DNA from 2 places in the Sporosarcina sp. SAFN-010 genome. Region 2 is predicted to be linked to the other one. Evidence: a T-box and tRNA genes for the amino acid it is inferred to sense, from the RefSeq annotation. Region 2 holds a T-box; the other holds one or more tRNA genes.

Region 1 (16,725 bases), on a different contig from region 2:
CCCACTTCCACTATGTACTGATACCAGGTACAGTGTTTGCGGTCATTGCCGGGTTCCATTTCTGGTTCCCTAAAGTGTTTGGTTTCATGTTAAACGAAAAACTCGGAAAACTGTCATTTTGGTTTATCGCAATCAGCTTTAACGTGACGTTCTTCCCTCTCTTCATTCTTGGATTAAACGGAATGACACGTCGGATGTATACGTATTCAGAAAGCACTGGTTACGGTCCACTCAACATGCTGTCAATGGTCGGTGCAGTCGGTCTTACAATCGGTTTCATCATCCTTGTGTACAATATTTACTGGAGCGTTCGTTACAGCCCACGAAATATAAAAAGCGATCCATGGGATGCACGTTCACTTGAATGGAGCACACACAGCCCAGTACCTGAATATAACTTTGCGTTAATCCCTACTGTAAATCGTTTGGATGCTCACTGGTTTGCGAAGAAAGAAGGAAAACCACTCGCAACTGGAAAGTACGAACCAATCCACATGCCGAATAATAGCGGTCTACCTATTATTATGGGTGCAGCGTTCTTCTTCTGGGGCTTCTTCATGGTATTCAGCTGGTGGATTCCTGCTATCGTCTTCGGAGTTGTGATTTTAGGAACGTTAGCTTACCGCACTTTCGAAAAAGATCATGGACACTACATTTCTGTGGAAGAAATCGAACGAACAGAAAAAGCATTGCGAGGTGAACAGCATGAAAATTGATCACTCAGTACCAATGGAATATAGTACCGATGAAAACAAAATGAAAATCCTTGGATTCTGGATCTTCCTGGGGGCGGAAATCGCCCTCTTCTCCACTCTTTTTGCAGTGTATTTTACACTGCAAGGCAATACGAAAGTCGGACCTACCTCTGCTGATTTGTTCCATCTGACTCCGGTCATGATTGAAACAATTCTTCTGTTATCAAGTAGTTTCACAATCGGATTAGGTATACATGCCATGCGCCTTGGTTTGAAAAAACCGATGATGACGTTCTTCGGCATCACACTAGCGCTTGGTGCTGCTTTCCTTGGTGTCGAAGTCTATGAATTCGTGACATACGTCGGCGAAGGCGCCACGATTCAGACGAGCGGATTCCTGTCTGCCCTCTTCACACTACTTGGAACACACGGTTTGCACGTAACATTCGGTCTCCTCTGGGGTGGCGCGATTTTACTACAAATCAAGAAGCGCGGCTTTACACCGGAAACAACTAATAAGTCGTTCATCTTCTCTTTGTATTGGCACTTTCTTGACGTTGTTTGGATCTTCATCTTCAGCTTCGTCTACTTGAAAGGACTGATGTAAGATGAAACAACTTTTTCCAGCACAGCACGTCATGGGATTCCTATTCTCCCTGTTACTATCACTAGTAGCACTTGTTGCAGTACTTTTTGACTTATCATTTGCTGCAGGGATGACGATTCTCGTTGTTACAGCTCTGGTACAAGCAGGATTGCAACTGTTCCTGTTCATGCACGTGAAAGAAAATGCAGAGAGCAAGACGCTGTATTTAAATATCCTCTACGCCTTGTTTGTAGGACTAGTCACGATTTTCGGGACATTGTTCGCAATGCGTTGGGGCTATATGGTGAAATAAGAGCTACAAAAAACAAGCAGAGACTCGATTCAATGAGTTCTCTGCTTGTTTTTTATTTCATTCAATACTTCTCCATAGGTATAATGCCGCGTAACTTAAATAAGGAGACCAGTCCGGAAAACGTTCACGTATTTCATCCTGAGTAGGTTTGCGATCTAACTTCCATAACGTCTTGAGTGCATTTTGGAGTCCGATATCTGCAGTCGGAAACAGGTTCGGTCTTCCTAGACCAAACATCAGAAAACCTTGCGCGGTCCATGGTCCAACACCACGGTAGGCAATGAGTTCCGTAGTCACATCTTCGTCGTTTTTCATTCGCATCGATTCAAGATCTAACGCTCCTGCAGCTATCGCTTGTGAAAGACCAATAACATACTCTGCTTTCCTAGTACTGAACTGCATTTCTCGAAGCTCTTCAACTGTAACAGCCGCAATCCGTTCCGGTTTTGGATATCGCCAGACCCCATCTTGCTGGGAACCGTATTTTTCAACAAAACGCATGAGCAGCGTGTTTGCAAATGTAAGATTTAATTGTTGATGGATAATGCTCTTCATAAGCTCGCCATAAAGTGAAAAACTTCTGACCAGTGGTGTACCCATATGTTCTTGAAAGATTGGAGCTAGGTCTGTCCGAGCAAAATGAGCAGCAATCCCGTCCAGAGATTCTTCAAAGTGGAAAAGCCATTTGATATGAGCAAGTTGTTCCTCGTCTTCCTGGCCATCAATGAGAAAAGCTGGCTCTTGTATCGTCCCTGTCGCTTGAACCTTAACCAGATTACCTTCTTCCATTGGAACACGCACGAATCGTTGCTGAAGATCTACAAAATTCACAGGTGTCCCGGATAATCTCTCAAGCGCACGATCAAAATCATATGGGAATGATAGTTTCAATTCAATGTTCAAAAGAATGACCTCCTTGCAAGATAATGAACGATTTCCTCGGAATTCACTTGTTGTAGTTGTAGGAATATTATAAAATTAACAAATAGATACATGTCCTAAAATTATTCAACACTTGGAGGAAATGAATGAGTCTATTTATACTAGGGCTATTGTTTATCTTTGCTAAATTCAATTTGCAATTTCTCGAAACCCGAGCGCTCTATTACGTTACAAATACCATCGGGTACATTTTCATCTATTTCGGATTAAGGGGTATAAGTAGTGGCGTAGAGTCCATTCGACGTATTCAACCAGTTGTTCTCTTCATGATTTTGCATAGCTTAGCATTCTCAGTATTAAATGGATCTGGACATTCGATTACAACCATTCCGCTTTCCACAGGAATCGATACTGTTATTGCTTTGAGTCTTACATCATTAGCGGTGGCTGGCATGATTATGATATTTTATATTATCCACCAACTCATTCTTGCTGTTCGCAACAACACCGATGACTTCACCTCTTATTCTAACATAACCATGCTCGAAAAATTTCCTAGCCTATTGGTAGTATTGCTAATCATAACGGCTGTCCTCTTCTTTACAATGCCTTCTGTCGCTCCTATTTCAATGATTTTGTTACTGGTTGCAGAAGCTTTCTTCATCCTCAACTTTTCAACAAAAGTGCAACAAGCCGGTTAACCACAAAAAGGTTATTTCATCAAACCAAAGTAAAGCAACAATTAAAAGGGGTCGAAACCATTGCGGATTCGTCCCCCTTTTCATATATTTTTCGTTAGCATCTCTCAAGAGAATCCATTAACGTAATACAGCTTCTCAGCTAACTGAAGTTTATATTAAAAAAATTAATAAGTAACCCAACTTAATCCTGTAGTTCCTTCACCCGCATGTACGCCCACGCAAATACTAAGTGGAACAACTTGTACTTTTATAGTTGGAAACTCTTGCAATAACTCGTTCTTCCATATTTCTGCGTCAGGAGCATTATTGCAATTAATAACAGCAACTTCTGGAACATTACCATTATTCATGTCCGCACGAAGTAAAGAAGTCACGTAATTTTTTGCTCGCTTATTTGAACGGATCTTTTCTTTCATGACTGGTTTTCCACTCTCAAAACTAATGACTACTTTAATGTCCAGCAAATTACTTAAGAAGTTCTGAGTTCCAGAAACACGTCCGCTTTTATGTAATTGGTTCAGACTGGATGGAATAAAGGACAACTTCGATTTAGATGTTATTTCATTGATGGATGCAACAACTTCTTCTACATCTTTCCCCTTCGCAAATAGATCATTGCCGATTTCAATCATTTTAACCATCGGAAAAGAACCGATTTTCGAATCAATAGGATACACGTTGAAGTCTGTCATTTCAGAAGCCGCCTGTGCGCTTTCAAATGTCCCCGAAAGTCCACTTGATAAGTGTAAAGCAATGGCAAAATCGTATCCTTCTAACTGCAGTTTTTCGTATAAAGAAAGCATCTCTCCGATTGCGGGCTGCGAGGTTTTAGGTGAAACTTTAGATAGGCGTAATTTATCGTAAAACTCTTCCTGTGTAAGATCGATGGATTCCCTATACGACCCATCGGAAAAAACAACACCAAGAGGCAGTACATGTACATGATGTTTTTGGATGAAAGCATCCTCTAGTTGCGCAGCTGTATCCGTAATCCAAGCTATTTTCTTCATTAAACCTTCTCCTCTAAATATAAATTTCATATTGAATTCACCTATCTACTCCCCATAACTTACACTACATATTCTTATAGGTACTAGTGATAGTTGTCATATCAAGAAGAAATTTAGAATTAGCTGTCATAATTTGAACATATGTAGCATCTTTCTTTCTATCTTTAATTTACGTTGCCGCGAAGTAGGTGCTCAAAACATTGCTATTTCATTAGGATGCCAAAACAATAAACAAAAAAAAGAAGTCACTCTATAGTATCTAACGGATCCTCTTCAGTTGTACAAACAAGACTTGTTATAACTAGATAAATCGGAGACTAATTGTTTTAACGCAAATGGATATTAGGGTGTTTTTACAAATATCCAAACCCAGCGCTTTGGGGTTACTGAAGAGGAGTGACTTACCTCAAATTAGACTTGAAAGAGAAAAACGTTTTTTGAAAACGCCTCTTTCAACTCTAATTCCCGAGACCTTTTACAAACGAAAAAAGCACAAAAAACAGCCCCTAGGCATCCGGCCTAATAGGTCTGTCTTGGAGAAGTATCGTTGTTCCGACGATACTTCCGAGGGTTTGGCACCCAATGATTCCTACTGGGCTCGAACCAGAGACCTCTACCCTGTCAAGGTGTGAAATCTGTCTTTCACCTAAAATCAGTAGGTGTCTAAACCTTGCAGTAACCATGTTTACTGACTGCTATTCAGTCAACTTTACTCATCTTTTATCATAGAAAATAAATATTGGTCACTCGACGGTCACTGCAACTAAAAGAGGAGGCAGCTGCCCCCTCTTTTTTATTAATTCAACTGTTATCTCGTTATCGTAATAATATAACCTAGGATTATTTATTAATAATACAATAACGTCAAATACTTGAAAAGGACACTGCATACACAGATTGAACTGTATTAAATGCTCCATTTAATATTCTTGATTTCCTATCAAACGAGAGAAGAAAATGCCCACCGAAAAGTGGGCATTTCTCAAATACTGTTACTCGGCAATTGTGATGCCTGCACTTACAGTACCTGTAACTGCAGTTGCGAGTGTTGTACCGGAGATTGAATAAACCATTAATAATCGATCTCCTGGTGCAACAGAAACCGGAGCAACCGGAACAGATGAACCACTGAGAGTCTCACCTACTGTCAATAGGCTTGTAAGTGGTGGCGTCAAGTTTACACTTGCACCTGTCGGACTAAACGTATTACTGCCAGCTGGTGCACGATAGATCTGAGCGTTTACGGTTGCTGCTTGCCCAGCTACTGACAATGCTACAGTCAGAGTGAAGGTTGCAGAAATTGCTGTAATTGTCCCATTCCTTGGCACAGTAAATGCTTCGTTAACTAATCCAGTCAATGAAATTGTGTTGTTGGCCAGAATGACACCCGGAACTGCCGATCCAAAACCAATATAGAACGGAATCCCAACTAAACCTCCAACTAATGAAGTCAAAGCGACAGGGACTATTCCTGATGCGAATGGAATGATTGAACCTCTTCCTGCTGTAGATGGAATACATTCCCGATCAATCGCACGAATCGGTCCGAATGTACCACATCTATTTCTTAATGAGCCATTATCGCAACAATAAGATGATGCAGCGAGATTTCCACAACCACGGCAACCGTGATTTAGATTGTTTACCATAGTAACACCTCCTTTCTCTGTTATCCTATTCTCTTAGATAACGAAAGGACGGGCTCGAGACTGTAAGTTTTTCGTCTAGATTGTATGCCCAAATCTATTTTATTCATTTTTTTAAAATCCCTTTCCAAAATCCCGATGGCCTATTACCTTCATTTAAAGACTCTTCTTGAGGATCATTCTGTGGTTCAGAAGAAACTAAATCAGCACTTTCAATAGGCGCTTCGAAGTTTTCTGTACTAGCATATTTTTGTGTTTCATCTATTTGATCACCATTATTTTGTTCTATAGGAAGGCTGGTTTTTAAATCTGTTACAGACAACGCCTTAAATTGATTTTTCTTATTCCTAGGTTTAGAAAAAGGGTTTTCCTCTTGATTGGGGGAGTGAGTACTTGTATACAATACAGGGAGGTCGTTTGCTATCTGTTTTAAAACTTTAAAAGGAGGAATCGTTTTCATGTTACTTCTCTGAAAACCTATCTCCTCCTTTTCCTCCATTTGGTTTGACTCTTCAGTTAAGTTTTCCTTCTCAACACGTTCTTGTAATTCATCCAGAATTGACTGAGTGACTTTCATTTTTTCAAATAGCTCAGTTTGTTGTAGTTCAAGTTCATTGAACAATTCTTCAAGACTATTTACTCTCTTCTCGATTTGCGAATCTTCTCTCCCCTTAGAGTTTTTCAAATTTTCCAATGCCACGCGATACTTTTCAATTTTCTTTTTCAACTCTTCAATTTGATGATTATTCGTCTCCAATTTTAGTCACCTCATTCTAATGTCAAACATACAGTACTATCTTATTGATATAGAATCACTTTTGTTACAATCGTTCTGTCAGCCTAATATTCATAATAGTTTCTTTGCTAGTCCTTTTTTTGCCTATTCACTACATTTATTTTCACATATGCTACGAATGCAAGACCATTTAACTTACAGGAGGTGACAGTAACTATGGAAAATATATTACCTTGCCCTGATCAGGAGCTTATCTGTATCAATGTTGATAAGGTATATGACTGGGTAATGAAAGAGAATACGTTTGACTACTTTCTTGCTCCCTCTCCACTAACATTTTCTGGAATCACAAGTACAACAAGTTTGACCGATTCCGTTGTTTCGTGTGAGGTGACACCAGCTGCAGTAAATCCCTTTGTAATACTCCGAAGAGAGAACCGTTCGTTCATGATTGACGGCTGCTCAGTATGTTTGCAGCAACTAACTATCCAGAAAAACTTTAATCTTGTTCTTTATGTAACATTGGCCAATGGAACCGTGTTGAGAGGACCTACTCAGACAATCTCCAGATCCGAACAAGTAACTCTATGTGCTCCAGAAGGGACAGACGTAATGGTTGAATACACAGATTTGGATTGTATCATTAGTTCCCCTGGTGTTCCTACTCTTAACACCGCAACTCAACAAATCACATTCACGGGATTAGTCATTACAATTGCAACATGTCAAAGTATTCAATCCACATACCCAGTCACAGTTGAATTTCTTGCTGATTATTGCGAACCGAGAGCAGATCTAGCAATCGGAGCTTGCCCTCCTCCCGCAAAACCAGCTCAATGTCATGCCGTCTACCCTGACTGAAACATGTTTTCACAAGTAATACCAGCTCATAGAGACACATAGGATGAAGAGAGGGGAATTCCTCTCTTCATTTTTTAGGAGGTAATTTTATGCATTCCGGTACGGATTCATTGGAAACTAAACTGCAAGAACTCAGAAAGTCTACACAAGAACATATTTTGGAACTAAAAGATGCTATTGCTAATTTAACTGAGCACAAAACAAATCACATCAGTTTTTTTACTTATTCATCTAATATCGCTCACCATCTTCAATCCGACAATATGTGTCTTGCGTCATACCACATTAAAAATATAGGAAATAATCCCATTAAAAATCCTGAAATCATTCTCAAAATTTCTGAAGGATGTCCATTCTCTTTCCATGGTAAATATATTAACCCTGGTTCTCGTATACCTTCAAAACTGAAGAATGGATGGATACGTCTTAATGACCCATCAGCTTTACATGAGTTCCATTTAAAACCTTCTGAAGACACCATCATATTTCCAGGCGAAATGCTAACTTTCTCTTCTTTTCAAATCACTTGGAAGCCATCAGAAGAGTACTCAGGAAGTATAACCGGATACACTTACACAGATCAGAGAACAGACGGTGTTGCTGCGTTAAATGCTATTAATATAAGTGGAACATTAGCTGTTGAGGAGGTTAACCATGACTAATTCAAAAGGAGAGGAAATACATAATTGGTTTGATAAGATGACAGAAGCATTGATTGGTGATTTATCACAACAAGATAATCATTCAAAAAGCTGTGTTTTCTTAGACTCACAAACCATAAATTTATTAATTATTTATATGATGAATAAGGAAATGGAATTTTCAAAGAAGAATATACAACGTGGGGAACAATTTATAGATATTGAAGGAGAGATTGATGCCTTAATTGCTGAAAATAAGCAACACTTCGCTGAGCTGATAAATGAAGCGAAAAAGAAGAGTTAATTTGAAAGGAGCAGCCATGATGAATCATAACCGTTCTGAACAAGAGAATCTTATTCAGCTCCAGCAACTTGTCCTTCATTTGCAGTCTGAACTAAATAAATACAAAACAAGCCAACCTCCCACTAAAAGTGAATTGGAATATGAACAGGAAAAATTGTTGGACTCTTATAAAGAATTATTATACAAGAGTAACAAACAGCAGAGGAAGATTGATCTTTACAAGAAGCAATTTAAAAACCTCCTCCGACAAAGAGATGAAGCAAATTATGTCGTCAAAAATCTGAAAGACATGCAAGAATCCCTAAATTTTGATAAATACCAATTAAATGAGACACTATTTTCTTTCAAAGAGGACCTCCTTAAAGAAATTAAACATGCATTAAATAAAAAGAATGAAAAAATAGTGAAATTCACCAGAAATTTTAATGAAATCAATAAACAAGAGACCAATTCTCCTAAAAAAAAGATCAAAGACCCCCACTTTACCGCTAATGCCGAGGAGATTTTGAACATTAATATGAGACAGAAAGAACTAATTACTGTTCTCGAAGATTTCGTTATGCATCTTGCGAAAAACAAGAACTAATCATCCTATGATTATTAAAATAGTATTTGCTCCAAGTTTATTTACGTCTTTCACAATAAATGTTGCATGCTTATTTTTTCTGTTCTCATCTTTATAGATAGTAGAACAGTGAGTTATTGGTTGTTACTCTTTTTGTTACCATAAGATGATACAGAAGATGATTAAATATTATACAACATTAACGCCCTTACCAATTAATGGAGGGGCGCTTTTTCATGTTTTATATTGTGACAAAAAAGGGAAGTTGTTGCTGGAGACCACCATTCCAATTTACATTTATCTTACTATTTTGTCCACTAATCACTCTTCTTTCCCCACAATATGACCGCGATCAATTGCAACATACAAAAGACCGATTGCATCTGAAAGAGTCAGCTCTCCTTTTAGTAACTTTTCTCGCCATTGAGGATCTAATGATTGATCGTTTTTTTGTTCCAAACGCTTTAATACTGTAGCTGTCGAGTTAACAATTGCAGAAACTGATGGTTTGTACAGCTCAGTTTCCTCCGTTTTGGGTACTGAAGGCACTGGCTTTGGAGTCGGATTAGGAACTGTTGGTTTTATAGTACCACCTGCAAATGCAATAATTCCTTCTGCAGTCCATTGTGCGAGTTGTTCTACCTTGTTGAGTAAAATGCTTTCATCGTTCAAATTTGAGATAAACGCATATTCCACTAATACAGCCGGCATTTTTGACTCACGCAATACAGATAAATTTCCACGTTTCATTCCACGATTAGATATACCGATTTTACTTGCGATTGCTTTGTGGATAGCTGCCTGTACTTTTTTTGTTGCCTCACTAACTGTTCCGTCAAAGATAAACGTTTCAAAGCCTGATGCGTTTGAAGTGGCTGAGTTGTTGTGCAGACTTATGAAGTAATCAGCACCCCAGTTATTCGCCATATTAGCTCGTTCTGATAGTCCAATAAATACATCAGTTGTGCGTGACATTTTGACTGTGTGTCCGTAACTTTCAAGCAATGTCTTTAATCGCAAACCAACTTTCAGGACGTTATCTTTTTCCTTCGACCGTTTACCACTAGCCCCTGGATCATGTGCACCGTGTCCAGGATCAATAAAGATTTTACTCATTTTCTTTTTCCTCCTTTATGTTATTACTATGTTTACTCGTATTGCTTGAGATAGACATGCGTGCTTACAATTAATTATTTTAAATTATTACTTTGAGACCCTAGTTCAAAAATCCCTATAGCTGTCAGTCCAGCTAAGCCGTCTGCTCATAACCGCAATACAACTTTTAAGTCATTAAACGCTAATGCCGCGAAACCAATAAAAAGATCAAGTGCTAAGATTGTTGCAAGTAATCAAACTGCTGTCATTGTTCCTCCTCTCTCTTCTTGTTCAGCTGGCTGGGGGAACAACACTTCATTTCCCATCAAAAGCTTTTTTTATCGATACGGTTCAACATGGAGAACTGTATCAGCCGTTATTCTTTCTCAGATAGTTCCCGATGCATTTTTTTAAGCAAAATAAAAAGAACCACCGGAATCAGCAGCCCAATCTGTCCACATTTTTCTAATATTCTTATCACTCCATTTACAACAAAAAAACGTTACGTCAAGGAGCACTCCCCCCCGTGTGAGTCCTGTCCACCTGATATCACTATATATACAAATGCTACTTCCATACCTATCATTACGAACATACCTACTTTTTTATAACGCCAACGAAACCTATTTTGCTATCCTAGAATTTTGCCAAATACAAACTTAACAATTTCATAACCCCATCGAGAATCATAAAAAATATGAGGACAACAACCGAATCGTTAATAACGCCGTTGAAATAAGTCTGGAAACTGATGAATGGCTCATAGATACCTCAAAACCCTCCAACTTCCAAGTGCATCACCTATTTCCCCCTCCATCTTTCCCACTCTCTTATCTCTTTCTACAAAAAAAAGAATGCCCTATGTGGACATCCTCGACTTGAGCATTTCTATATATTAATTTCTTCTAGATTCATCAAGCAGTATACAAAACGCTTCATTCTTATTGATAAAATAATATAAATATACTTCTGTAAGAATAAATTGTTCACCATTGTAGGTGCACTGAAAGCTGTAAACGATTCTAATTTTAAGAGAGGGTGTAAATATGTAAGTGTTACAATATAGATTAGGTATTCGAATCATCAAAACGACTCAAAATATTTATTCGCACATCACTGAAAAGGACGATGAAAAAGCGAGTGATGTCTTCCAGAATTTGCTGTAATTTTGGCGTTTCTCTGGAATTGTTCATTCAAGCACAAAAAAAACAGACCCTAGGCATCCGGCCTAATAGGTCTGTCTTGGAGAAGTATCGTTGTTCCGACGATACTTCCGAGGGTTTGGCACCCAATGATTCCTACTGGGCTCGAACCAGCGACCTCTACCCTGTCAAGGTAGCGCTCTCCCAGCTGAGCTAAGGAATCGGGAATGTTTCAATCGACTTTAATGACAAGCACTCGTTTAAAATAAACGATTTGTCACTAAGCACATCTATGATAATACCATGAACTTCATCTTTGCGCAATACGATTTTGTAAAATAGTTTTAGTATCTAGTTTCCCCATTCACCTATCACTGCCCAATGCATACATTGAAGTAGGGAGTTTTCGGATAGGAGGGCACGCCGTGGTAAATCCTGATAGTCTGGATTTCATAGACATTGATGTCGGCGGGCAAGCCGCCAAAATAGATGTGATTGGTAGTGTCATCACCATTATCGGAGAATCCATCTCAACCTATGCTGCTGTGCTCGCAATTGAAGAAGAAAAAAAAGAAAAAAAGAATTCTCCAAACAATGAGGATTTAGTGAATGAGTTAAAAGAGATGAAAGAGCAAATCCTGTATCTTACGAATGAAATTCAATCACTTAAGAAAAACCAAAGCAGGGATAGTCCATGGCGCCTTTGAAAAGGCGATGGTGCTGTCCCTGCTTTAATTGTTTTATAGTAGCAAAGTACTTTTTACTTTGAAAGTTCATCCAGAGCTAAAACCTTCAACGAAAGCAGTTCTTCTTCAGTGAGACGGCCTTCAACTTGTTGCAATAATTGCTGTTGCTCTTGTGCAGTCATCCCAGACTGTGCTTTTTTCTGTATATCTTGCAACTCGCTAATACTGAACTTCTTGAGTACAACTCGAGTGGCCTGTTCTTTAGTTTGAATAGGTAATTTACTGCGATCCGCTGTTTTTGCGTCTTGCAAATATGCCTGAACTTCTGGATTGCTATTGATTTCTTGTTTGACTGAATCCAGTTGTCCACTACTTTCCAACTGAGTAGTGACTTGATCCATTGCTTTGTCAGCTATCCAATTCGTTCCAAAATAATATGCAGCTCCGACTAGTAGTGCAACTACAATTACTGTCATCATCAGTTTTTTGATAAACCTCACGTTCGTCTTCCTCCTTCATTTCATTATTCATTAGACGTTCATCACATTACAATGTTTCAAAAAACAAGCCCGCCTGCATAGTATGACAGACGGGCTGGAATTATACAGTTGCGGTTTCTTCTTCTTTGTTTTTGTCTTTAGTGACTAGTTGAATTGCAAACAGAATAACAAACAATCCTAGTCCGATGAAATCCGTTTTCGTTTCTGGATAGATTAACATCATTCCAGTCGCAACCGTAATGATCCGTTCAATCCAGTTGATTCTTCGATACCAGAAGCCAATCAGACCTGCTCCTATCGCTATCATTCCAATAATCGCCGTGACGGTCACCCAGATAATTTCACCAATACTCGATTCAATCATGAGCATCGCAGGGTTAAATACAAACATATACGGAATAATGAATGCCGCGATGGCAAGTTTGGCCGATGTGACACCGGTCTTAATTGGATCTCCACCTGAGATTCCAGAAGCTGCAAAAGCTGCGAGCGCAACTGGCGGTGTGATATCTGCAATAATGCCAAAGTAAAATACGAACAAGTGAGCAGAAATCGCAACGACTACTGGTACTGTTGCGTCAGGTGTATCCAACATCAGCAACGTAATGATTGCTGGTGCTGCAATCGTAGAAGTGATGACATAGTTCGCAGTAGTTGGTGAACCCATACCAAGAACGATTGCAGCAAACATTGTAAAGATAAGCGTCAGCAAAATGTTTCCGCCTGCAGCTGATACAAGGCCATTTGCTAAACTTAGTCCAAGACCTGTTTTTACAACTACCCCTACTATAATACCTGCACAAGCTGTCGCTGCAGCTACAGCGAGTGCTGTACGTGCACCGTCAACGAGTGCTTGAATAATATCTTTAAATCCGAGACGTGTCTCTTTGTTAAACGAACTCACAACAAGGGTTAGCACAATACCAAGTAACGCTGCTTTCATCGTAGGAATTCCAAGTAATAAGAATACGATGATTCCGATGATAGGGAGTAGTAAGTAAATTTTCTTTAATGTTTCTTTACGGTTCGGAATCTCTTCAGGCTTCATCCCCTGTAGTCCGACCCGCTTTGCTTCGAAGTGTGTCATAATCCAAATACCTGTGAAATACAGCAATGCTGGAATTGTAGCAGCTTTGGCAATTTCCCAATAAGTCACTCCGCCAATGAATTCAACCATCAGGAATGCAGCAGCTCCCATGATTGGTGGCATAATCTGTCCACCAGTTGACGCAGCAGCTTCAACCCCGCCAGCGAACTCTTTTCGATAGCCTAGTTTTTTCATCATAGGAATCGTATAAGAACCAGATCCAACAACGTTTGCTACAGAACTACCGGAAATTGTTCCTTGCAGAGCACTTGAGAAGATTGCAACTTTTGCAGGTCCACCTGTCAATTTACCTGCTAGGACAACCGCTAAATCATTGAAGTAGTTGCCTACGCCCGTTTTCACAAGGAATGCTCCGAACAACAGGAACACGAAAATGAAAGTGGCAGATACACTAATCGGTGTCCCTAGGATTCCGTCTGTTGTAAAGAACATCAACTGGACAAGATTATCTAAATTCTGCCCTCTGTGTGCTAGGAATCCTGGGAAATAAGGTCCGAAAAATGCATAAACTAAGAACACAGCTGAAATAATAGTAATTGGTAAACCTACTGCACGACGAGCAGCTTCCATCGTTAATAGGACAGCCAATATCCCAACGATCAAGTCTAAATCAGACACACGACCTACTCTTAATACGAGTTCGTTCATATTGAGTGGCCAGTACAATCCGACACCAATAGAAAGAAGGGATAAGATCATATCATAAAATGGAACTTTGTTGCGTTTCTCCCCTGGCTTTTTACGTGCCGGAAACAGGAGGAAAATCAGAGATAGCGCAAATCCTAAGTGAATCGATCGCTGAATATAGGCTGTGAACGGTGTTCCGATTGAGGTATACAATTGAAAAATTGAAAATGCCAACAGACCAAAAAACACAATCTTGCCAAGTATACCTGCTAAATCCCTCGTGTTGGATTCAGGATCGTATTTTTGAAGGAGCTCCAACTGTTCCTTTTCGGAAAGTGTTTCGAACCGCTCGTCATTTGGATCCGTTATCGGAACCACTTTCTGTTCTTTCTTTCGCTTTGCCATTCAAGTTGACTCCTTTCATTATTTCATATAGGGTTAATTTTTTCACACGAAATTCGTATGAATGACCACGTTCCAAATAAGCTTTTAAATCCGTTTCTTTCCCTTTATATCGAAATGCTAATTGTGCATCTACATCTCCAATATAAAGTACAAAAGAATCGACTACTTTATCCTCATATGTAAGTGTATAAATGCCATCTTCCGTCACAGATAATGTTTCTCCTTCTTCTGCATATCCCGGAAGACCAATTCCAACATCTTCATAACGCATCGTTAAGAATTTTAACGAACTGTCCGTCTGTACTTGATAGGTTTCTAGTACATCTGTTAAAAAAATCGAATGGACATATCTGATTTGAAATTCCGAGTCATCCGATAAAAGTCGATACGTCATCTTAGGATCTTCCGTCCTCGTTTCTGTAAAGGTATACGCTCTTTTTAAAGGAATCGTTAGACCCCCGACAATCAGAAAAACTACAATGAGTAATCCAAGCGGAATCCCCCATCGTTTCATCCGCTCACCTCTTTATACAGTTCTATGAATGCAGAAGGGACGGATGAAGCATCGATCGCCTCACCGCCCCATTCTATCATTCAACTCTTATTTGTTTACTTCGTCAAAGTACTTTTGAGCACCTGGGTGAACTGGAATACCTATTCCGTCAAGCCCAGTTTCAGCTTTGATCAGTTTACCCTTTGCGTGTTGAAGTTTTGGTGCGTTGTCGTAAATTGCTTTTGTAATTTCATAAGCAAGTTCTTCAGGAACTTCGTTTTGGATAACAAGCATAGCTCCTACTGAAACAGTAGGTGTATCTTCAGCCAAACCATAAGTTCCAGCTGGAATAACTTCCTTAGCATAGTACTTATACTTGCTGATGAGCTCATCTGCTTTGTCATCTTCAACAGGTACTACGAATACTTTTGCTACTGCGTTTAGGCCTTCAACAGCACCAGTTGGTGTTCCTGCAGTGATGAATGCTGCATCGATCTGACCCGCTTGCAAACTTTCTTGAGACTCCCCAAAGTCCAAGTTTTGTGGCTTAATGTCATCCATAGACAATCCGTGGATTTCAAGAAGCTGCTCTGCGTTCGCATACGTACCAGAACCAGGAGCACCGACAGAAACTTTCTTACCTTTCAAATCATCAAATGTTTTAATCCCCGTCTTGTCCAGTGTTACAAGTTGTACAGTTTCAGGATAAAGTGCACCAATTGCAGAAACTGTATCGACTTTATCGTCTTTAAACATCATTTCGCCTTCTTGTGCATAATACGCGATATCCGTTTGTACGAAAGCGATTTCAGCATCTCCATCTTTCAGTGCTGTCATGTTAGCTGCAGATGCTTGAGATACTTCAGCTGATGTTTTCACACCTGTATCCGATTCGATGAACTCTGCAATGGCGCCACCAAGAGCGTAGTACGTACCTTGCGTTCCGCCAGTTAAAACACTGAGGAACTTGTATTCTTTATCACTGCTATTTGAATCCCCTTTTGCTCCATCATCCTTCGCTGCATCGTCTGATGTACCACACGCTGCAAGTGCAAGCACTGCAATGAGTAGCATCGAGATGAGCCCTAAAAGTTTCTTATTCATTCAATTACCCCCTATTTAACTATTCGTCTAGTAATGTATATTCTACCATGTAAGCGGGTTCAATTGTCAATCTTTTTCAGAAAACAAAATCATTTGAAACCGTTTTCATTATGTATACATAAAAAAGAAAAGAGCGATTTACACTCTTTTCATCTGTAGTTTTTAGTCATTTCCTTACTTCGCAGCATCCTTTACATCGTCGAATGTCAATCCGGCTTCCTCCAGATCTCGGGACCGATGGGCAATTCGAGCTGCCGCACATGATGCAACACTGGCAACTAGATCATCTAAAAATGTATGGACTTTATTTCCTTTTTTAGTATCTAAATCATTTATAATACCGACTTTGTTTTTATCTAAGTGACCAAACGTCGTCACTGCAATCGAACCATACGTAAATACGGCTCCTAGAGCAATTGTTTCATCCACTCCGAAAAGACCTTCATCCGATTCGACGATATCTTGTAACGGTTTAGATAATTTGCCTTGTTCACAAAGCTCGTCCAGCTCGATACCAACTAAAATTGCATGTTGAAGTTCGCGCTTTTTCAATACATTCACAACAGAGTCCACACACTGTTCAAGCTGCAGTTCTTCATTATAAGGCGCTTGCATTTCATAGACG
Region 2 (16,725 bases):
AAGTTCCTGAGTTGAACGACGAACTTGCTAAAGAAATGGACGAAGACGTTGAAACTGTGGACGAGCTTCGCAAGAAAATGAAAGAAAACCTAGAAACTGAAAAGAGCTCAGCATCTGAAACAGCACTTCGCGACGACCTCGTAGAAGCAGCTGCTCGCAACGCTGAATTCGAAGTACCTGAAGAAATGGTTGAATCTGAAACTAACCGTATGGTAGATGAGTTCGGACAACGTCTTTCAATGCAAGGTATGAACCTTGACTTGTACTACCAGTTCTCTGGACAAGACGAAGCATCACTTCGTAAGCAAATGCACGACGACGCTGTAAGCCGTGTACGTGTATCACTTACTCTTGAAGCAATCGGTAAAGAAGAGAACATCGAAGTTACTGAAGAAGAAATCAACGAAGAACTCAACAAAATGTCTGGACAATTCAACATGGACATCGAACAAATCAAAACTGCTCTTGGCGGTACTGAAATGCTCGAAAACGACCTTCGTTTCAACAAAACGGTTCAACTTTTAGTTGATAACGCAAAAATCACAGAAGCAGCTGCAGAATAATCCAAAGCCGCTCTGGGCAAGGCACGGAACCCCGTGCCTTGTTTTTGTATATTGAGGATAGTGTAAGGTTGTCTAATTATAGATTAGTGTTAAATTCTATAACTAAGGATATGCTAATGATAGAAGCGCAAGGTGGCGACTCCGAAGGGATCTTTCATGGAAACAACCTAAGTTCGCGGCGTCCTGCCGCAACGGTTGCATGACCTACATCCTGTAGGCCCGCGTCCGTCTGAAGTGGAGAACAACACCGTTGTTTACTCACACTTGTCTAAGCACTAAGCGCGGGTAAAACCCGTGTACATACATCAAAAGAACGAAATAGTTGATAAACCAGTTGGAATCTTGTAAGATTTCACTGAATAGGGGTGAGCAATTTGTTCAAATTTAACGACGAAAAAGACAATTTGAGCTGTTCGTTCTGTGGCAAGACGCAGGACCAAGTCCGCAAACTTGTTGCAGGACAAGGGGTTTATATATGTGATGAATGTGTTGAACTTTGCGCGGAAATCGTTGAAGAAGAAGTTGGACTCGAAGAAGGTTTCGAATTCAAAGAGGTTCCAAAACCAAAAGAAATCCAATCCATTCTAGACGACTATATTATTGGACAGGATCGTGCAAAGAAATCACTTTCAGTAGCGGTCTATAACCATTACAAGCGTGTAAACACAGGAAGTAAAGTGGATGACGTAGAACTCGCAAAATCGAACATCGTCCTCATTGGACCAACTGGTAGTGGTAAAACACTTCTCGCGCAAACGCTTGCACGTATTTTGGACGTTCCATTTGCGATTGCAGATGCGACTTCTTTAACCGAGGCAGGTTATGTCGGGGAAGATGTTGAAAATATCCTTCTTAAGCTTATTCAAGCCGCAGACTTTGATGTGGAACGTGCTGAAAAAGGGATTATTTACATCGATGAAATCGATAAAGTGGCACGTAAATCAGAAAACGCTTCGATTACACGTGATGTCTCAGGGGAAGGCGTCCAACAAGCCCTTCTTAAAATTCTTGAAGGTACGGTAGCAAGTGTACCTCCACAAGGTGGACGTAAACATCCTCATCAAGAATTTATTCAAATCGATACAACGAATATTTTATTCATTGTCGGTGGAGCATTCGATGGGATTGACGAGATTATCAAACGTCGTGTCGGTCAAAAAGTAATTGGTTTTGGATCAGACCCGAACGCTGCAGAAGAGGATCGTTCTTTACTATCAAGAATGATTCCAGAAGACCTTCAGCAATTCGGTCTAATTCCTGAATTCATTGGCCGCTTACCTGTCATTGCGACATTGGAACAGCTAAGTGAAGATACGCTTTATCAGATTTTGACACTTCCGAAAAATGCAATTGTTAAACAATATCAGAAGATGCTTGGTCTAGACGATGTTGAATTGCAATTTGAGGACGAAGCCCTTATCGAAATTGCAAAAGAGTCCATTGAGCGAAAGACTGGTGCTCGTGGTTTGCGTTCGATTATTGAAAATATCATGCTTGATGTGATGTATGAACTTCCTTCGTTAGAAGAAGTTAAAAAATGTGTCATTACAAAAGATTCGGTCTTGGGTGAAGGGTCCCCAATTCTTTATCTTGAAGATGGTACAGAAATCAAACTTGATTCAGAAAAACATACTGCATAATTGAAGGAGAAAGCTGACTTTGAGAAAGCGCATTTGTGCTGAATGAGTCAGCTTTTTCCCTCATTTTTCTAATTGTATTCAATACATAGTTAATGGGTTAAAATGATGATGGAGGTGTTTGTTCGATGGTGTTACGACATAATATACCGCTTCTTCCGCTTAGAGGCATTTTGATTTATCCGACGATGACATTACATATTGATGTAGGTAGAGAACGTTCCGTTTTCGCAATCGAACATGCGATTGCAAATAACAATTTAATTTTCCTGGCTACTCAAACCGATATAAAAGATGAAGATCCGCAACCAGAGGATTTGTATCATCTAGGTACGCTAGCTCTCGTGAAATCGATGACGCAATTACCAAATGGTACCTATCGAGTATTAATTGAAAGTATTGAACGCGCAGAATGGACAGATTATGAAGAAGCGGATTTATATCCCGTCGTTACAGTGAATGGGTTCCCGGATTTAACGGAAGTGGATGCAGAGTCTGAAGCGCTTATGCGAACCTTGCTTACCTACTTTGAGAAATATACGAAAATTTCGAAACGGATAACAGAAGATGCCTACCATTCCGTTGCTGAAATTACTGAACCTGGTCGCCTCGCAGATACCATCGCTTCACATCTGCCCCTAAAAATCAAAGTAAAACAAGAAATATTAGAAATGCGTAACATTAATAATCGTCTTGAATGGCTCATTAGCCGTCTATATAACGAGCAAGAAGTTATGGGCCTCGAACAGAAAATCATCGAGCGCGTCCGTGAGGCGATGGAACGTACTCAAAAAGAATTCTACTTACGTGAACAGATGAAAGCTATTCAAACCGAGCTTGGGGATAAGGACGGGAAAGGACTCGAAGTGGAAGCGTTGCGTGAACGCATTACCGAATCCGGAATGCCTGAAGACGTGATGCACACCGCAGAGCGAGAATTGGATCGTTATGAAAAGATTCCTTCTGCAGCAGCTGAAAGTGGTATAATTCGTTCCTACATTGATTGGCTCGTTTCACTACCATGGCAGGATGCATCAAAAGATCAATTGGACCTAGACCGCTCTGAGAAGATATTAGAGCGAGATCACGAAGGATTGGATTCGGTTAAAGAACGAATTCTTGAGTTCTTATCTGTGCGTCAGTTGACTCGGTCACTTCGCGGTCCGATTCTTTGTATCGAAGGTCCTCCAGGAGTCGGGAAGACCTCTCTTGCAAAATCGATAGCTGAATCATTGGACAGAAAGTTCGTTCGCATTTCGCTGGGGGGAGTTCGCGATGAATCCGAAATTCGAGGTCACAGGAGAACGTACGTAGGTGCAATGCCCGGTCGCATCATTCAAGGAATGAAAAAAGCTGGCACTGTTAATCCGGTTTTTTTACTGGATGAAATCGATAAAATGTCTAATGATTTTAGAGGTGACCCTTCCTCTGCAATGTTGGAAGTTTTAGATCCTGAGCAAAATAGCACGTTTAGTGATCACTACATAGAAGAGCCGTATGATCTTTCCAATGTGTTGTTCATCGCAACTGCAAATGATTTGAGTGCAATTCCAGGACCGTTGCGAGATCGTATGGAGATTATTTCGATTGCTGGCTATACAGAGCTTGAAAAACAAGCGATTGCATCCAATCATCTGATTCCGAAACAACTGAAAGAACACGGGCTGACTAAGCAACAAGTGAAATTCCAACAACCGGCTATCCTGGATATCGTTCGTTATTACACGAGAGAGGCAGGAGTACGTTCTCTGGAGCGTGAACTTGCACGCGTTTGTCGGAAGTCTGCTCGTTTAATTGCTAGTGGAAAAAAGAAGAGCGTGACGATTAGTTCGAAAACGCTTGAGAACTTCCTAGGGAAAAAGAAATTTAGCCACGGACAAGCGGAAACAACGAACCAAATTGGGGTTGCAACGGGTCTTGCATACACTGCTGTTGGCGGGGATACCTTGCAAATTGAAGTATCTCTCTCTCCAGGTAAGGGTAAGCTAATTTTAACGGGAAAACTTGGCGATGTCATGAAAGAATCCGCACAAACAGCGCTTTCTTATGTCCGTTCAAGAGCAGAAAGTCTGGGTATCGATTCCTCGTTTTACGAAACGAAGGATATTCATATTCACGTGCCGCAGGGGGCTGTTCCGAAAGATGGTCCTTCAGCTGGTGTAACGATTGCCACAGCGTTAGTTTCTGCTTTGACTAACCGTCCTATCCATCGCGAAGTGGGAATGACTGGCGAAATTACACTTAGAGGTCGGGTGTTGCCGATTGGTGGTCTGAAAGAAAAGACATTGAGTGCACACCGGGCTGGATTACGTGTTATTATTTTACCGAAGGAAAACGAACGTGATATCGAAGACGTCCCTGAAGAGATTCGTCAAGAGTTATCATTTAAATTGGTTGACGACGCCGAAGAAGTATTGGCGATCGCATTGGAGGAACAGTAATTATGAAAGTGCATAACGTTGAAATGGTAATGAGTGCTGTAAGACCGGAACAATATCCGGATGACGGCTTTCCTGAATTTGCCCTTGCAGGACGTTCAAATGTTGGAAAGTCATCATTTATCAATAAGATGTTAGGACGCAAAAATATTGCAAGAACATCTTCAAAACCTGGGAAAACGCAAACGTTGAATTTTTATAAAATTGAAGAGCAGCTGTTCTTTGTTGACGTTCCTGGATATGGATACGCACGGGTCTCAAAAACAGAAAAAGAAAAATGGGGCGGAATGATCGAGCAATATTTAACAGGCCGCGAACCTTTAGTTGCTGCGATTCAAATCGTCGACATTCGCCATGCACCGTCTGCAGACGATATTAACATGTACAATTTCTTTGTCCATTACAATATCCCCGCAATCGTTATTGCGACGAAAGCGGATAAGATTCCTAAAGGAAAATGGGACAAACATAAAAAAATCGTCCGTGAGACGTTGAACATGCTCGGTGACGATCCTCTGTTTGTCTTTTCATCTGAAAAAGGAATTGGCGTAGATGCAGTTTGGGCTGAAATTGAAAGCAGAATGTAACAGATTATATAGGTAACCTGTATAGTAGAAGCAGAGGATCTAGTTATTTCTCTGCTTCTTGTTGTGTCGTTTGGAAAATTGTCATGAGTGGCGATGCACGCAAAACACACCAGTGGATTATCCTGTGCATTTACATTATAATAATTATAAAGAGAGGCGCTAATGCCTACTCGTTCATAGGTTGTTCATAAATGAATGCTTCATGCTTTACAGGTTATGTTATACTTATGAGCAGGAAATAGACGCGAAAGGTGTGAGCACCTAGTGAAATTACTCGTTATTGGGGTCAATCACAGGACAGCGCCGGTAGAAATCAGAGAAAAGCTTTCGTTTAACGAATCTGATTTGCCGCACGCTATGGAAACTCTACAATCAACTAAAAGTATTTTAGAAAATATTATCTTCTCGACGTGTAATCGGACTGAAATCTACACGGTCGTTGACCAACTCCATACCGGGCGTTTTTATGTGAAAAACTTTTTAGCGGAATGGTTTGATCTTCCGTTGGAATCGTTTACTAATCACTTGATTATTAAAGAAGAAGACGAGGCGATTGAACACCTTATGTCTGTCACTTCAGGAATCGACTCGATGGTTTTAGGTGAAACCCAAATCCTAGGTCAAGTGAGAACGAGCTTTTTAAAGGCTCAAGAAATCGGTACAACAGGTACGATTTTCAATGAGTTGTTTAAACAAGCCATTACTGTCGCTAAACGTGCGCATGCTGAGACAGCCATTGGTGAAAATGCAGTCTCTGTTTCGTATGCTGCTGTAGAATTAGGTAAGAAGATATTCGGTTCTTTGAAACACAAGCACATCGCGATTTTAGGTGCAGGTGAAATGGGAGAATTGACGATTAAAAACTTACAAGGTAGCGGTGTCGGTAAAATCACTGTGCTTAATCGGACGTTTTCGAAAGCGGAAGAATTGGCAGCGCAATTCGAAGGAAACGCGAAGTCACTAAAAGAGTTGCAATGCACACTTTTAGATGTGGATATTTTAATAAGTAGTACAGGGGCAAAAGATTATGTCATCGACTATGAACTCATGCAGTTTGTGGAAAGATTACGTAAAGGTCGGCCACTTTTTCTAGTTGACATCGCAGTCCCACGCGATATGGATCCACGTATTGGAGATTTACCGAATATGTTCTTATATGACATTGACGATATGCAGGGCATTGTTGAAGCGAACTTAGCTCAACGTAAAGAGGCTGCTGAGGAAATTCGTTTAATCATTCATAGCGAAGTAGAAATGTTTAAAGAATGGGTTGCAACGCTTGGTGTAGTTCCTGTGATTACTGCATTGCGTAAAAAAGCACTCACTATTCAAGCGGAGACGATGGCAAGTATTGAAAACAAAATGCCTGACCTAACAGACCGTGAGAAAAAAGTGTTGAGCAAACATACAAAATCGATTATTAACCAATTGTTAAAAGAACCGATTTTACAGGCAAAAGAATTTGCTACGGATTCCAATTCGACAGAAAAACTAGAGCTGTTTCAATCGATCTTCGGTATTGAAGAAGAAGTTGAACGAGAAAAAAATCTTCAGGCACAACAGCAAAAAGCGGAACAGGGAGCCGGAGCTTCCCAAACGGCCGGTTTGCAACCTGATTTGACATATTGAATGCGTTCCAACAAGTCATTTCCCATCCCGCTTTTCTTAACGGTCGATGCGGAAGTGGCTTTTTTGACAGAAAGGCAGAGGTTAGCCTATGGTTGAGTTGACGATGGCACGGCTTCAGGAAGCTATGCTCATTCTGTACGCCGTCAGCCTGATTTTTTATTTTGTGGACTTTTTAAACAAAGATACACGAGCACAACGAAGCGCATTTTGGCTGACTGTGATTGTTTTTGCTATGCAAACTGGTTTTTTGTTACAAGCGATTATCGTGACGAAGCAAATACCCGTCTTGTCCCTTTATGAAGGGGTCTATTTCTTTGCGTGGATACTCATTATGTTGTCTCTTGGAATTCAACTTAAATATCGTTCCAGCTATGCTGGGTTCTTATTGAATATCATTGCGTTTTGCTTTATGACCATTCATATTTTTGCGCCTACACAAGTGGACAATTCTGGGGTGGGAGAATCTCTTGTTTCGGAACTGTTGTTCATCCATATTACATTCGCGATTCTTTCTTACGCAGCTTTTACGATGGCATTTGTATTCGCAATCCTGTATTTGCTCGTTTATAATCTGTTGAAGAAGAAGAAGTTTACTTCGCAATTCAATCGGTTGCCCTCGTTACAACATGCAATGACGGGCATGAAGGCGGCAATCTATACTGGAATCCCTTTACTTCTAGTAAGTTTAATTTTGGGCATCCAATGGGCGTATACAGCACTGTCAGATTGGACACTATTCGATATTAAGATCATCGGTTCTTTCTTGTTAATAATAGTTTACAGCGCATTGCTGTTTTTCAATAGAAATGGGAAGATTAAAGCTACCGATTTTGCATGGGCAACTATTTTTGCCTTTGTTTTAATTATCATTAATTTCTTTTTGGGCAGTAAACTATCGCAATTCCATTTTTGGTTATAAGGTAGAATAGTGCGGTATCCATCTAATACGTATCATTCAATTAGGGAAGGAAGATTATATTGAGAAAAATTATTGTCGGTTCACGGAGAAGTAAGCTTGCGTTAACACAAACGAATTGGTTCATCGATCAATTGAAAGCAGTGGGTGTTCCATTTGACTTTGAAGTGAAAGAAATCGTAACAAAAGGAGATCGTATTATTGACGTTCAGCTGTCTAAAGTAGGCGGTAAGGGTCTATTCGTAAAAGAAATCCAGCAAGCATTGTTCGACAAAGAAATCGACTTTGCCGTACATAGTATGAAAGATATGCCTTCTGTTTTACCAGAAGGTTTGATAGTTGGCTGTATTCCGACACGTGTCGATCCACGTGATGCGTTCATCTCTAATAACAATGTTGCGTTCAATGACCTGCCTGCAGGGGCAGTAGTGGGTACATCTAGTTTGCGCAGAAGCTCACAGTTATTATTGCTTCGACCTGATCTTGAAATTAAATGGATTCGCGGTAACATCGATACACGTTTAAAGAAAATGCAAGATGGTGAATACGATGCGATTATCCTCGCCGCATCCGGCCTTAAGCGAATGGGCTGGAGTGAAGACATTGTTACGGAATACATGAGCCTTGAAGATTGTATCCCAGCGGTTGGTCAAGGTGCATTATCAATTGAATGCCGTTCAGATGACGCAGAACTACTTGCCGAACTCGCTAAAATGAACGACGAACAAACGTTTAAAGAAGTGGAAGCGGAGCGTACATTCTTACGTGAGATGGATGGCTCATGTCAAGTTCCTATTGGCGGCTTTGCACAACAGAAGGCTGACGGAATTGAATTGACAGGGTTCATCGCAGCGCCAGATGGCTCAGAAGTGTACCGTCATACGGCAAAAGCTAAAACTCCTGTTGAAGCGGGCAAAATCGTTTCAGACGTTTTGCGTAAAGAAGGAGCAGCAGAAGTCATTCAACGAGTGAAGGCTGAAATGGATGGTCAGTAACTTCCCATTGTCAGGAGAGACCGTAATTTTTACGAGTACTAAAAAGTCAGATGAACCTTTTGAGCTTGTGAAACAGCTTGGAGGCACTCCGATTTCGTATCCTCTCATTCGTACAGATGAACGGATATCTGCAGAGGATCATGAGCGATTAGTTCAAGCTCAGTCCTACGACTGGCTAATTTTTACTAGCCAAAGTGCCGTAGCTGCGTTTAAGCAAAAGCTTGAGCGTTCCGGACTGAACTCAACTAATTTCCGACTGAATGTTGCAGCTGTTGGGGATAAAACCGCATACGCACTCGAAAAGATTGGATTTCGTGTGAATTTTATTCCTGAAGTTTTCAGTGCAGATGTTTTCGTTCAGCAGTTCAACCCTGAAGGTGATTCCCTTCGAGCGCTTTTCATTAAAGGAAATTTAGCAGGAACGCTCATTTCAACAGAGCTCTCGTTAACTGTCGATGAATGGACAGTATACGAAACGCTTCCTGAGATAACGTCAGCAGATCAGATTATAGAAATTGTGAAAGACCAAGCTTCAGTTTCGATATTGTTTGCAAGCCCTTCAGCAGTCACTGTTTTTACAGACAGTGTCGCTTCTAAAATTGGGTGGACAGGCTTTACAATTGGCGCAATTGGTCATATTACAGAGCGGGCGCTTCATGAAGTAGGGGCGCCTGTCCATGCTATGCCTGAAACGTATACATTACCTGAACTCGTGCGAACACTTGCCGAGTCGAAAGGAAGGAACTAACTGATGAACAACTTGAATTTCCGTCGGCATCGCCGACTTCGTAGCACTGCAGGAATGCGTGCAATGGTTCGCGAAACACAACTGCAAGCAACGGACTTCATTTATCCGATTTTCGTGATTGAAGGCGAAAACGTTAAAAACGAAATTCCTTCAATGCCTGGTATTTATCAGCATTCGATGGATCGACTCGGTGAAGAGTTAGACGAGGCAGTAGCATTAGGAATTCCATCTGTAATTTTCTTTGGAGTTGTTACCGAAAAAGATGCTGTGGGAACTGGAGCTTACCATGACCACGGAATCATTCAGGAAGCAATTCGTTTAGCAAAACAACGTCACCCCGAGCTCATCGTAATTGCGGATACATGTCTGTGTGAATATACCGATCATGGACATTGTGGTGTCATCGAAGGAGAACGTGTGCTGAATGATCCTTCTCTAGATTTACTCGTCAAGACAGCTGTATCACAAGCGAATGCTGGAGCAGATATCATCGCACCTTCTAATATGATGGATGGGTTTGTTGTAGCTATCCGTCAAGGGTTGGACGAAGCTGGTTTCGAAGAGATTCCAATTATGTCGTATGCAGTTAAATATGCATCTGCGTATTATGGACCATTCCGTGATGCAGCAGATTCCACACCTCAGTTCGGTGATCGTAAAGCGTACCAGATGGATCCCGCTAACCGTATGGAAGCTTTGCGTGAAGCAGAATCCGATATTGCTGAAGGTGCCGACTTCTTAATCGTAAAACCTGCGTTATCATACTTGGATATTTTACGTGATGTCAAAAATAATACGTTACTTCCAATGGTTGCCTATAACGTAAGTGGAGAATATGCGATGGTTAAAGCTGCTTCACTGAACGGTTGGGTAGATGAACAACGTATCGTTTTAGAGACATTGACAAGTATGAAACGTGCGGGTGCTGATCTAATCATGACATATCATGCAAAAGACGCAGCTCGCTGGTTGGAGGAGACGAAATGAGAGATTATACTAAATCGAAGCAAGCATTCAGTAAAGCCGTAGACCTAATGCCTGGTGGCGTGAACTCGCCTGTACGTGCATTTAAATCGGTTAATATGGATCCGATTTTCATGGAAAGTGGAAAAGGTGCAATCATTACAGATATCGACGGCAATGAGTACATCGATTATGTGCTGTCATGGGGTCCACTGATTTTAGGGCATGCTGAAGATGGCGTTGTTTCTGCGATTCAACAAGCTGCCGTAAAAGGTTCAAGTTTCGGTGCCCCGACATTGCTTGAGACTGAACTCGCTGAAATCGTTATTGAACGTGTGCCATCGATTGAAATGGTTCGAATGGTGTCTTCCGGTACGGAAGCTACAATGAGCGTATTACGTCTTGCACGTGGATACACGAAGCGTAATCTCATTTTGAAATTTGAAGGGTGCTACCATGGCCACGGCGATTCGTTGCTGATCAAAGCAGGGTCAGGTGTTGCGACACTTGGTCTTCCGGATAGTCCTGGTGTTCCTGAAGGGGTTGCGAAAAATACGATCACTGTTCCTTATAACGACTTGGAAAGCTTAAGAGTCGCATTTAAAGAATATGGCCATGATCTTGCGGGAGTAATTGTAGAGCCTGTGGCAGGAAACATGGGTGTTGTACCACCTCAACCTGGTTTCCTAGAAGAATTACGCAAGTTGACAGAAGAAAACGGTACACTTCTCATTTTTGATGAAGTAATGACTGGTTTCCGCGTCGGATACAATTGTGCTCAAGGTCATTTCGGTATTACACCGGACTTGACGTGTCTCGGTAAAGTAATCGGTGGCGGACTACCAGTTGGTGCTTACGGCGGTAAACGTGAAATTATGGAGCATATTGCCCCTGCTGGAACGGTTTATCAAGCAGGAACATTGTCAGGAAATCCACTTGCAATGACTGCTGGAATCGAGACATTGAAACGCTTGAATCCGGATTCTTATAAGCACTTCATGAAACTTGGCGACCAGCTTGAAAAAGGTTTCCGCGAAGCTGCAATTGCTAATGGAATTCCGCATACAGTAAATCGTGCTGGATCGATGATTGGTTTCTTCTTCACGAATGAAGATGTGGTCGATTATGAATCTGCAAAGTCATCCGATTTAGCGTTATTTGCTGAATACTACCGGCTGATGGCTGCAGAAGGCATTTTCTTGCCGCCTTCACAGTTTGAAGGAATGTTCCTTTCAGCTGCTCATACGGAAGCGCATATATCGAAAACAGTAGATGCATTCCATAAGGTATTTAGTCAGTTAAAAAAATAAAACACAAACAGCCTTTTCAAGAGTAACTCTTTTGAAAGGCTGTTTTTCTTTGTCCTGTGTTCTGATAGTGAGTGCTTCGTCATATACTCTAACGATAAAAGGAGGCGGCAGAACAATGGAGCCAACACAGTGGACGTTAACGGAGACGTTTCAGTTTCCTGCAGAATACGGGAAAGTAGTTTCTGCACAAGAAGTGAAAGTGACCGCAGGATATACAGAGCATCCGACTGAAGATGCTGTTCGACTTTCTGGGATTTATCATGTAGCAGCGAATGTTGGATTTGACGGTGAAGGTCAAGAGGCAGCTCTGGATTCAGATGCAATACTAATCGATGATGTGGACGTACAAGACAAATCTGGCTATTTTGAGTATGCGGTTCCGTTGCTTGTAGATTTACCTACTAGTGCGGACGGACAACTTACAGCGACTGTAATCGATGCTTCGGCATCTGGAACGGATGATGGTGCTCTTACGGTTATGTGGACGGTTGAGGCTAAATTGGCTGAAGTCGAAGCCGTAGCTAAGAAAGAACCAGTAGTGGATGAGTTGGTAGAAACAGAAACGACGACTGCAGCTGTAACTGCGGATCTGGACAGTTCCAATTCGAGTCAAGTTGAAACGGCAATTGGCTATGTGGAAGACAATGAAATGCTGGCGTTCATCAATGACTTGGAGGACGATGTAACTGTGACATCTTTCCGTTTAAATGATGTTTTTGTGGAATAGAAAGCAACATCCACAAAGGACGCAGAAGAGTAAAAAGTCTCCTGTCGTTGGGATGATCAATAGTCGGATGAGCTGAAAACAAGAGATCGGGATAATGATCATTTTACCGTAAAATCGGCATCTTCTTAGCCATGGCGGAAGCAAATAGGGGTTGTAGCCTCTTCTCATAACACCATCCTTTCACAGCGGGCTTGACGGGTACGCTATACATCCGGTAAACTATTGGAAACAGTATAGTGATGCGTTTATCGGGAGAGTAGATCGGTCGGCTTTTGTAGAGAGGGTCCGGGTGGTGCAAGGACCTATTGTCGACAGTTTGAAAGTCACCCGTCAGCAGTTTTCGTGAACATTTTTTACAAGTAGCGAGAACCGGTTAGAAGCCGTTATTTCCATTGAGGCAACTTGCGAATTCTGCATGGTTGCGAATAAAGGTGGTACCGCGAACTGACTCCTTCGTCCTTTAACGACGAAGGGGTTTTTTGTGTTTCAAAAATTGGACATAATGTTGATTTCCACTTCAGGTGGAGGCCATCCTAGGGGCCTGATCTCAGCCTCCTTGGCGCTACGCTTCTGCGGGGGCTTCGATCTTCGCTGGTCTCTAAGGAGTCCCCACCTTACGTTCCAATCAACAGAAAGTATAAGCACAAAGTGTCCGATTAAAAACAAAAATGATTTGAATTTTTTTATTATTACGAGGAGGAATTGATATGACAGAAAAAGAGCAGTTGGAGATGCCGACTAAGTATGATCCGCAGACGATTGAAAGAGATCGCTATGAATGGTGGTTAAAGGGTGAGTACTTCAAAGCTCAGCCTGAGAGTGGGAAAGAGCCATATACAATAGTAATTCCACCACCGAACGTGACGGGTAGATTACACTTGGGGCACGCTTGGGATACTACACTTCAAGATATTTTGACTCGCATGAAGCGCATGCAGGGATATGATGCGTTGTGGCTACCAGGAATGGACCACGCTGGAATTGCGACTCAAGCGAAAGTGGAAGAGAAGCTACGTGCAAATGGCCAAACACGTTATGATCTAGGACGTGAGAAATTCCTAGAAGAAACATGGAAATGGAAAGATGAGTATGCGGGACATATTCGTGAGCAGTGGTCAAAGCTAGGTCTCGGATTGGATTACTCACGTGAACGTTTCACTCTGGATGAAGGACTTTCACGTGCAGTACGTGAAGTATTCGTCAAGTTGTACAAAAAAGATCTAATTTATCGCGGAGAATATATTATCAACTGGGACCCTGCGACGAAAACAGCATTGTCCGATATCGAAGTTATCCATAAAGATGTAGCGGGTGCTTTCTATCATATGCGTTACCCACTCACAGATGGAACTGGAAGTATCGAAATTGCGACAACTCGCCCAGAAACGATGCTTGGTGACACAGCTGTTGCCGTTCACCCTGAAGACGAGCGTTATCAGCACTTAATCGGAAAAACTGTGAAGTTGCCAATCGTTGGGCGTGAAATTCCTATCGTAGCGGATGATTACGTAGAAATGGACTTCGGAAGCGGTGCGGTTAAAATCACACCTGCGCATGATCCGAACGACTTTGAAATTGGAAATCGTCATGACTTACCGCGCGTACTTGTGATGAACGAAGATGGTTCGATGAACAAGTTAGCTGGTAAATACGAAGGTATGGATCGTTTTGAATGTCGCAAAGCAATCGTTAAAGATTTGCAGGATATGGACGTTCTATTCAAAATTGAAGAACATAATCATTCTGTAGGTCACTCGGAGCGAAGCGGTGCTGTTGTTGAGCCTTACTTATCGACTCAATGGTTCGTTAAGATGCAACCACTTGCTGAAAAAGCGATCGAGTTGCAAAAAGCGGAAGGTAAAGTGACATTCGTTCCTGAGCGATTCGAGAAAACATACTTGACATGGATGGAGAACATTCACGATTGGTGTATTTCTCGTCAACTTTGGTGGGGCCACCGAATTCCAGCATGGTATCACAACGAAACTGGTGAAGTATACGTTGGTGAAGAGGCACCTGCAGATATCGAGAATTGGCACCAAGAAGACGACGTACTTGATACGTGGTTCTCATCTGCACTATGGCCGTTCTCGACGATGGGTTGGCCGGACACGGAAGACTCTGAGTTCAAACGTTACTATCCAACAGATGCACTTGTTACAGGGTATGACATCATCTTCTTCTGGGTGTCTCGCATGATTTTCCAAGGCATCGAGTTTACAGATCAGCGTCCATTCAAGGATGTATTGATACACGGATTGGTCCGTGCGGAAGACGGACGCAAAATGTCTAAGTCGCTCGGTAACGGGGTAGATCCGATGGATGTGATCGACCAGTATGGTGCCGATGCATTGCGTTACTTCCTAGCAACGGGTTCATCACCAGGTCAAGACCTTCGCTATTCTACTGAAAAAGTCGAAGCGATCTGGAACTTTGCCAATAAAATCTGGAACGCTTCCCGCTTCGCGTTGATGAACATGGAAGGTTTGAAATACGAAGAAATCGATTTGTCAGGAGAACGTTCAGTTGCAGATGATTGGATCTTAACACGTCTCAACGAAACCATTGACTCCGTGACAAAGTTATCAGACCGCTATGAGTTTGGTGAAGTCGGCCGCGCGCTTTATAACTTCATCTGGGATGATTTCTGTGACTGGTATATCGAGATGGCGAAGTTGCCATTGTACGGTGAAAACGAGAAAGCCAAGCATATGACGCGTTCGGTCCTTGCTTATGTGCTCGACAATACGATGCGTTTGCTTCACCCACTCATGCCGTTCATCACGGAAGAGATTTGGCAGAACTTGCCTCATGAAGGCGAGTCAATCACTGTTGCTGCATGGCCAGTGGCAGATGCGAGTTTGACGAACGTAGAACGTTCCACTCACATGAAGCTATTGACAGATGTCATTAAAGCGGTTCGCACAATCCGTGCCGAAGTGAACACGCCTATGAGTCGCCAAGTACCGTTGTACATCGCTGCGAAAGACGAAGCGACAGCAGCTGTCTTGAAAGCGAATAGTCAGTACATCGAGAAATTCTGTAACCCAGAAACTCTTGAAATCGGCGTAAATGTTCAAGCGCCAGGCAAGTCGATGTCTGCAGTCGTTACAGGCGCAGAACTCTTCATGCCACTTGAAGGCTTGCTCAACATTGACGAGGAAATTGCACGCCTCGGTAAAGAACTAGATAAGTGGGCAGGCGAAGTGAAACGCGTTCAAGGCAAACTTTCCAACGAACGCTTCGTTTCCAAAGCACCACAGTCGGTCGTAGACGAAGAGCGTGCAAAAGAACAAGATTATCTCGAAAAACAAGCTGCCGTGCAGCGTCGTATCGAGGAATTGAAAGAGATTTAAGTAGGGGGAGGGCTTTCTAACGAAAGCCCTCTTTTTATTTTGTTTTAGTTAAGAGCTTTAATCTTTGCGAGTGATTCTATTTCTGGTGATGTTCTCATAAACTCAGGATAATGATCATAAATCTTGAAAAGAGCTCATAAACCTGGAAATGTGATCATAAACACAGGTAAGTGCTCATAAACCTTAAAATGTGATCACAAAACATAGAGAGTGATCATAAATCCTGGAAAATGATCATAACTCATACCGAAGATCATCAACGCGACACGAAAACCTCAAAATTCAAGCGAAGCGCTACCAATTAATCCCTTAAATTACGTGAATTGTGTCTTGATATCGAGAAATTCAGCTAAGTGTCGGAGAAATATAGCGTAGTGATAGAGAAACTACCTGGAGTGATGGACAAAGACATAAAACTGTCTGAGAACAAGCTTCGCACTCAACAAAAAACCTTACAAAGTGCTAACTCAGCACCTTATAAGGATTTTAAAAGTTTTTTATGGATATGACACATAACTTCTCGTGCAACATTCAATTCACTTGTCTCATAAAGCGACCTCGCACCTACAGGATCTTCTATTTCGTTCAATAACCAGACGCCTTCCGCATTCTGAATGAAATCGACTCCGATATAGTCACTTTTCAACGCTTTAGCAATCTTCACTGCAAACTCACGTAAAGGAGGAGGGACATCAAACCGTTTAGCTGTTCCACCCAAGCTAACATTTGCCTTAAATGATCCCACTCCAGTCCGCTTAACCGCTCCCACAACTTTCTCGCCAATTAAATAAAGTCGTACATCAGAAGAGTTGTGCTCAATGTAAGGCTGCATCACAAGTTGTCGATTTGGATAGCG

Evidence for each region. The T-box of region 2 lies ahead of ACR65F_RS05185 (valine--tRNA ligase). A T-box ahead of a tRNA ligase gene usually reads a tRNA of that ligase, here a tRNA-Val.
Region 1: it has a tRNA-Val gene. The T-box ahead of ACR65F_RS05185 (valine--tRNA ligase) is inferred to sense a tRNA for this amino acid. The anticodon was not compared.

Annotation. Positions count from the first base shown of each region.
Region 1 covers NZ_JBPFDS010000001.1:264,344-281,068, forward strand. The annotation lists gene qoxB (cytochrome aa3 quinol oxidase subunit I) at 1-716, shown strand, start outside; gene qoxC (cytochrome aa3 quinol oxidase subunit III) at 706-1,302, shown strand; gene qoxD (cytochrome aa3 quinol oxidase subunit IV) at 1,304-1,594, shown strand; gene ACR65F_RS01325 (DNA-3-methyladenine glycosylase family protein) at 1,652-2,503, opposite strand; gene ACR65F_RS01330 (hypothetical protein) at 2,623-3,177, shown strand; gene ACR65F_RS01335 (DegV family protein) at 3,342-4,187, opposite strand; gene ACR65F_RS01340 (exosporium glycoprotein BclB-related protein) at 5,180-5,836, opposite strand; gene ACR65F_RS01345 (hypothetical protein) at 5,940-6,590, opposite strand; gene ACR65F_RS01350 (BMQ_0737 family morphogenetic spore coat protein) at 6,786-7,430, shown strand; gene ACR65F_RS01355 (fibronectin type III domain-containing protein) at 7,520-8,092, shown strand; gene ACR65F_RS01360 (hypothetical protein) at 8,085-8,375, shown strand; gene ACR65F_RS01365 (hypothetical protein) at 8,377-8,961, shown strand; gene ACR65F_RS01370 (N-acetylmuramoyl-L-alanine amidase family protein) at 9,262-10,056, opposite strand; tRNA gene ACR65F_RS01375 (tRNA-Val) at 11,328-11,400, opposite strand; gene ACR65F_RS01380 (hypothetical protein) at 11,603-11,884, shown strand; gene ACR65F_RS01385 (hypothetical protein) at 11,938-12,363, opposite strand; gene ACR65F_RS01390 (TRAP transporter permease) at 12,464-14,503, opposite strand; gene ACR65F_RS01395 (DUF1850 domain-containing protein) at 14,451-15,017, opposite strand; gene ACR65F_RS01400 (TAXI family TRAP transporter solute-binding subunit) at 15,105-16,100, opposite strand; gene ACR65F_RS01405 (phosphatidylglycerophosphatase A family protein) at 16,275-16,725, opposite strand, start outside.
Region 2 covers NZ_JBPFDS010000003.1:106,715-123,439, forward strand. The annotation lists gene tig (trigger factor) at 1-563, shown strand, start outside; gene clpX (ATP-dependent protease ATP-binding subunit ClpX) at 938-2,203, shown strand; gene lon (endopeptidase La) at 2,329-4,641, shown strand; gene yihA (ribosome biogenesis GTP-binding protein YihA/YsxC) at 4,644-5,225, shown strand; gene hemA (glutamyl-tRNA reductase) at 5,490-6,854, shown strand; gene ACR65F_RS05150 (cytochrome C assembly family protein) at 6,943-7,773, shown strand; gene hemC (hydroxymethylbilane synthase) at 7,833-8,765, shown strand; gene ACR65F_RS05160 (uroporphyrinogen-III synthase) at 8,755-9,513, shown strand; gene hemB (porphobilinogen synthase) at 9,517-10,500, shown strand; gene hemL (glutamate-1-semialdehyde 2,1-aminomutase) at 10,497-11,786, shown strand; gene ACR65F_RS05175 (hypothetical protein) at 11,902-12,513, shown strand; gene ACR65F_RS05180 (YszA family small membrane protein) at 12,490-12,681, opposite strand; T-box leader at 12,749-12,977, shown strand; gene ACR65F_RS05185 (valine--tRNA ligase) at 13,221-15,869, shown strand; gene ACR65F_RS05190 (ATP-grasp domain-containing protein) at 16,345-16,725, opposite strand, start outside.